DNA from 2 places in the Paenibacillus sp. FSL R5-0636 genome. Region 2 is predicted to be linked to the other one. Evidence: predicted binding sites of a transcription regulator. Region 2 holds the regulator's gene; the other holds the start of a gene.
The links. Region 2 encodes CtsR, which represses protease genes until heat stress. Its sites were predicted from a motif close to ATGGTCAATAAAGGTCAAACA; they were not measured.
Positions count from the first base shown of each region.

Region 1: clpP (ATP-dependent Clp endopeptidase proteolytic subunit ClpP) is a predicted target of CtsR. The motif match lies at 1,214-1,234, and genes of this name have one in related genera.

Region 1 covers NZ_CP150232.1:183,233-186,652, reverse strand. The annotation lists gene MKX34_RS00915 (sugar-binding domain-containing protein) at 1-784, opposite strand, end outside; tRNA gene MKX34_RS00910 (tRNA-Arg) at 1,053-1,127, shown strand; gene clpP (ATP-dependent Clp endopeptidase proteolytic subunit ClpP) at 1,321-1,917, shown strand; gene MKX34_RS00900 (GDSL-type esterase/lipase family protein) at 2,007-2,645, opposite strand; gene MKX34_RS00895 (DUF4163 domain-containing protein) at 2,757-3,420, opposite strand, start outside.
Region 2 covers NZ_CP150232.1:6,450,706-6,454,125, reverse strand. The annotation lists gene MKX34_RS29625 (GNAT family N-acetyltransferase) at 251-1,423, shown strand; gene MKX34_RS29620 (CtsR family transcriptional regulator) at 1,718-2,179, shown strand; gene MKX34_RS29615 (UvrB/UvrC motif-containing protein) at 2,210-2,734, shown strand; gene MKX34_RS29610 (protein arginine kinase) at 2,763-3,420, shown strand, end outside.

The DNA of each region.
Region 1 (3,420 bases), 790 kb from region 2:
CCGAGACTGTAGCCTCGTCCAGTTTGCGGCGGCGGGTCATTTCAATGGCATCCCCAATCCCATGTACAATAATACGCGAACTGCGGATGGTTTGTACAATCTCTCCAATATTAGAGTCAAGTGCCAGCGATTGGTATGCATCCCCACTAAGCAAATCAGGGACATGCAACAACCGGTAGTTGGCTCCAACCCGCTTTGCCATTGTTGAGGCAATCGTGTTGGCTTGAATCTCCATACTCTCTCCTAATCCTCCACGCGCCGGAACAAACCAAGCGTTCTTATAGGAAAGGGACAACGGCGGTGTCAGTTGATCAGCCATATCAGCAAGCGTCGATCCACCTGTGACGGCAACTGTATCATCTGCGCGAAGTATACTCAGCAGCGCTTTCGCACCCGCCCGGCCAAGCTCTCGTTTGGTGAACGGCGATGACTCACAATCACCCGGTACTACAATAACTTTATCCAGACCATACGTTGCTCGAATTTTCTCTTCCAGCTCATCCAGACCAAATAGGCTCTTAACAACCGGCTCTAGCAAATCAAGCAGTCTACGTCCAGCAACGCTAATGCGCATGCCAACACTCTCGATCTCAATAAGCCCTTGCGATTTCAGAAGATCCGTCTCGGCACGCAGTACCCGCTCAGTCATATCTAGCGAAGCGGCTAGCGTTCTGCGCCCAATAATATCGGACAGCATGATCTGATGAAGAATCGTGTACCGTCTCTTAAGGGTTTCCATGAGATCAGGCAGAAGCTGCTTTTGGATATCTAATAAATTACGCATACTTTCACTCCTGCAACTTCGTCTTCCTCTATTCCCTTGTTCGTGGTCTCAAAACGTCCCGGGTAAACTTTTTAAGTCCCACCCATATTCTAACCAAATATTGCTCGAAGCGCAAGTCTTCCGAGAGTAGAATTCTCAAGCGCTTGTCTTCTTATACATTAATAAGGTCAGAAAAAGATATAGCGCCCGATGCCTGCCCCTAGAGCGCTTGTCCAGTATTAATATTACATTGCAATTGTGTAAAAATTGTATTATAATCATTTTTGTTGCGCCCGTGGTCCAATGGATATGACGTAGGCCTCCGAAGCCTGAGATCCAAGTTCGATTCTTGGCGGGCGCGCCATTAATTTCATTTTTGCACATAATTTAGTAGTGCCTATACTACTACTTAACCAAAGAGCCGCTTGTCGGCTCTTTTTTTTGAATATAAGTTTGACTTTCTTTGACTTTTTGTTTGAATTTGTTTATCATGTGGGTAATACGGCAAGAGTAAAAATGAATACATTTGAAGAACCAATATCAAGGAGGTTTTCCACGTGAGTTATATTCCTATGGTAGTAGAACAGAGCAACCGCGGCGAGCGCGCTTATGACATCTATTCCCGCCTGCTGAAGGACCGCATCATTTTCCTTGGAACGGAGGTTAATGACGTGGTAGCCAATTCTATCATCGCACAAATGCTGTTCTTGGCTGCCGAAGATCCTGACAAGGACATTCACCTTTACGTGAATAGCCCAGGCGGTTCCATTACTGCAGGTATGGCTATTTTTGATACAATGCAGTACATTAAACCAGACGTTTCCACCATCTGTGTGGGTATGGCAGCTTCCATGGGAGCTTTCCTGCTAAACGCTGGCGCCAAAGGCAAACGCTTCGCACTGCCTAACAGCGAGATCATGATCCACCAGCCTCTGGGTGGTGCTCAAGGTCAAGCAACGGACATTGAAATCCGTGCCCGCCGCATCCTCAAATTGCGCGATAAGCTGAACCGTATTCTAGCAGAACGTACGGGTCAACCTCTAGAACGTATTGAGAAGGATACAGATCGCGACTACTTCATGACTGCTGCAGACGCGGCTGAATATGGTATCGTAGATAAAGTAATCGAGAAGACATTGCCTAGCGGTGTGTAAGCTATAAAGTAAAAATATAAAGAGGCTGTGCTCTAACCATAACGGATAGGGCACAGCCTCTTTATATTTTATAGAAGACCTAAATCCAATCAATTCAGCCCGCCATAACCTAGTGCATCCAGCTTCTCGGCAATTACGCGATAACCCCGGCCATTCGGATGCAAATGATCAATGGATAACAGCCCTCTCTCATTTCCTGCGAACTCACTGTAAATCGAAGCAAATCCACAGACTCGGCTGCTGTACTGTGCTGCGTATTGATTAAACTGTCTGACCCACTCTGTCGCACCAACCACCTGAGGATAGGGATTATATAATCCCACAATTCTAATGATAAAAGGTCTACGCGTCCTCGCCTTCAATTGTATAAGGATATTCATAATTGCAGAGAAATTTTGTTTGCATTCCTGAAGCGATCTGCGCAGTTCTGCGGATAAGTTCCCTTGCTGTCTTGCTGCTGATTTGGCCGCGTGAATCAAATCATTACCACCGATAGACACAGTGATGATATCGGCTTCTCGAACGGCCTCACGCATCATGGAATTTCCGCGCAGCCGCTGCTCCAGCTCTGAAGTAGTCATTCCGTTCACGCCTAAATTCGTAGAGGCTACAGTAGTCCGCAGTCTCCCTTCTGCCATTCTACGGTACACCGGAACAAAACCGTTACCTGGCAGAGCACCAAATCCAGTCGTCAAGGAATCGCCAATTGCAGTATATTGGTAGCCCATAGCTCTCCCCCGTTCATAAACTAGTTACTCCCTTTAGCATATGAACTAGAGACAACTCCGGTAAGGGGGAGATGCCTTGTGCTGACATTAGCGGAGACGAGGTATCTCCATTTATTTCATGCCAGCAAACGGGCTGCTGTCATCCGGCAAAAGCTCTTTGAAACTAAAGGTATACTCAGGGAAGCCTGCAGCATACGCTGTGTACTCATATAATTGGAAGAACAGAACAACCTTGTCATCCTTCAGATAGAAATATTTCTCCGTATTCAATCCGTTGAATCCTCCCAAATAACTATCCTCTGCCTTCAGCAGCTTGCTCAGCTTAGCATTCAGCTGTTTTTTGTAGTTTGGATTAGCTCCAAACAGGTCGCCCAACAATAGACGTTTACCATCTTTAAGCGAGAAGGTGAATGCCTCACGGTTAGTCATTCCATGAGCGCCGCCCGTATCACTATACTGATGCATCACTATGCTGATCACACCATTCTGATTGTAGGTCACTACATAACCTGAATCATAGGTGTATTTGGGCTCTGCTCCATCTCGATCGGAGATATCCTGTTCTGCACCCGCCACGAATTTCATAACACTTTCCTTCAAATTATTATTAATAGCTTGTTGCGCACTGGAATTGCCCAATCCACTGATCTTCGGATAATCAAGCTGAATAAAAGCTTCTGCCCGATCTTTAGCATAAGTTTCCGTGGTTACCGTCAGCGCGTTCTGCGGTCTGTTCACCACATTCAGCTTACTGGCGGCCCGACTCCAATCTACC
Region 2 (3,420 bases):
ATCTGTCAACAGAAAACCTAAGTAATACACGGGTTGCTGTGGATATAGTCAGATTTATGTGGATAAAGGGATTGATAAGTGGATAATTATTTTAACTTGAATAGGACAAGATTACAAGACTATTTTTGAAACTGCTTAAAGCTGTGGATAACTAAAAAAAGTTCGAAAAATATCCTTATAATTCGCACACAATACACTCTCTTGTTATACTAACCATAAAAGTAAATTCATAAATGGTGAGGTGAGTTTTGTGGATATCAGACAGTTGCACTCAGAAGAGTTTGATCTAAGCATGGATTTATCTGAATATGCTTTTCAATACAAGCTGCCTAGTGAGAAAAGGGCTAATGCTAAGGAAAGATTTAAAGCAGAACGCGTATGGGGTGCTTTTGAAGAAGGTACTTTGGAAGCCAAACTTACTCTTCTTCCATTCCAAGTGTACATACAAGGTAGATTAGTACCTATGGGAGGGCTCGCTGGGGTAGCGACATGGCCAGAGAATCGCAGACAGGGTCATGTGGCAAAGCTCCTAGCGCATACGCTGCAAACGATGAATGAGGCGGGGCAGACATTATCTTTTCTGCATCCGTTCTTGATCCCCTTTTATCGCAAATTTGGTTGGGAAGTTTATTGTGAATATAAGAAATACTCCATTCCTGTTGCCAAGTTTCCCAAGAAGGTTGAAGTTGAGGGCAAGGTAAGACGCGGTGTTAAAGATATCGGAGTATTGGACAACTTATACAATCGTTTTGCAGTTAGATATAACGGAACACTTAAGCGTGATTTGGACTGGTGGGAGAACTCTGTTCTGGATGATGAAGGTCAGACTGCGGTATTTTATTCACAGCTTGGGGAACCTGAAGGATACGTATTATATAAGATAGAAAATAGAGAACTGGTCATTGATGAATTTGTGTTTTTGAACGAACAGGCCCGGCAGGGGCTGTGGACATTTCTTGCGAATCACGATTCAATGGTGACCGGTGCATCGCTAAAACTGGTGCCATCCGATGATATGTTACCCTTTTTGCTGCCTGATCCGCGTATAGAGCAGGAGAACTATCCTTATTTTATGGCGCGTATTGTGAATGCTAAAGTATTTGTGGAGAGTTATTCTTTTAAGCGTCACAGCAGTCAGAAGAAACAGGTTATTTATATTGAAGATAAATATGCACCATGGAATGACGGGTTGTGGGAATGGACGGTCTCCGAAGAGGGAGCAGCAGCTTTCTTGCGTATAGAGGGTGAACGGGATGCAGCTGACTTAAGCTGTGATATTGGCACGCTGACGATTCTAATGTTTGGATATAAACGCCCTGCAGAGCTGGCTCGTTATGGACTTGTGACTGGTAGTCCGACGGCTCTGGAATGGCTCGAAGAAATCATTCCGCAAGCTGAAACCGCACTTTTTGATCATTTTTAGAAAATAATTAGGCTCTCCCCTTCGAAAGATGCTGGGAGAGTTCTTTATTTCCGAATACATTCGCTGAAAAAAGTGAAAAATAAGAGAATCCTCTTGGAATTAGCACAGAATATGTTATAATATTAAAAAGTCAAAGAAAGTCAAAGTCAACGCACCTGATGACATACAGTGCGATCCTCTGAATTCGTGAAGTTTTCTTCAGACTTATATGAATGAAGTTCACTAATGAATGTCATTAAGGATGCGGGCCGCAACCGATATTATGAAGCTTTAAAGAGCACTGGAGGATGAGTGATGCGCAATATCTCTGATATTATTGAACAATATCTGAAGAATATTTTGCATGAAAGTCCCGAAGGTACGGTGGAAATCCAGCGAAATGACCTGGCGGACCAGTTCTCATGCGTACCGTCACAGATCAATTATGTTATTAGTACACGCTTTACACTGGAAAAAGGCTATGTGGTGGAAAGTAAGCGTGGTGGCGGGGGATATATTCGTATTCAACGTTTTGAATTGCCGCCCAACGTGGCACTGCATGCCCATTTAAACCATACTATAGGTGGCGGGATAGATCAGAACGCTGCCGAAGGGTTGATTTATCAACTGGAGGAAGCTGGTTTTCTAAGCAAGCGTGAGGCGTGTCTTATGCGCGCTGCTGTTTCTCGGGATTGCCTAACGGTTAAGATTCCATATCGGGATGAGATTCGGGCCAAGATTATGAAGGCGATGTTAATCTCTTTGTTAGGCAAATAATTGTCAATCATAAGGGAGGGGCTTTCGCTTATGCAATGTCAGGAATGTGGCGTCAAGCCAGCAACACTCCATTTCACCAAGATCGTGAATGGAGAGAAGACAGAATTTCATATCTGCGAGAGCTGTGCGCGGGAGAAGGGTGAACTGATCCCGGGAACTGCTGGAGGATTCTCCATTCACAGCTTGCTGTCCGGTCTGCTTGATCTTGAAGGGGCCGGTAAGGAAAAGACGGCTGCTACGAAGACTACGCAGAGTCTGCAATGTGAGAATTGTGGGATGACGTACTCGCAGTTTAGCAAATTGGGTCGTTTTGGCTGCAGCTCCTGTTATAAATATTTTAACAGTGCACTGGACCCGCTCTTTAAACGGGTGCATGGCAGCACTTCGCATGTAGGCAAGATTCCCAAACGTGCTGGAGCACAGATTGTGTTCAAACGGCAAATTGATGAATTGAAGCTGGAATTACAGCAAAGTATCGCACAGGAGGAATTCGAAACTGCGGCAGAGCTGCGGGATCAAATTCGCCAACTTGAAAAAGAAATGGCACAAGAGTAAAGTCTTTGATATATAGGGGGGATATGACATGTCAAGTCTCCGATTTACTGAACAAGCGCTTAGTGATTGGATGCGCTCGGGAGGCAGTCACTCCGAGATTGTAATTAGCAGCCGTATGCGTATTGCACGTAACTTAGAGCATCTTCCATTCCCTATGCTTGCTTCCTTAGAGCAATCGGAAGAAGTATTAGAGCTGCTGGCCCCTGTGTTTCATGGGGAAACTGCTGCCGAATTCGGATCTTTTCAACTGATAAAGCTTGCTGAAGTGAATGAACTGGACAAAAAGGTATTGGTCGAGAAACATCTCATCAGTCCTAATCTGGCTAATGATTCACGTGGTGCAGCTGTGATATTAAATGAAGATGAGTCGGTCAGCATCATGATTAACGAAGAAGACCATCTGCGGATCCAATGTCTGTTCCCGGGTCTTCAGGTAAGAGAAGCATGGGAACGTGCGACAGCCATCGATGATATCTTCGAATCGGCTGTTAATTACGCTTTTGATGATAAAAGAGGATACTTGACCAGTTGTCCCACCAATGTGGGTACAGGGCTGCGTGCCTCAGTAATGCTGCATTTGCCAGCACTAGTAATGACCCAACAGATCAATCGCATATTGTCAGCAGTGAATCAAGTGGGATTGACTGTAAGAGGAATTTATGGTGAGGGCAGCGAAGCAGTAGGGA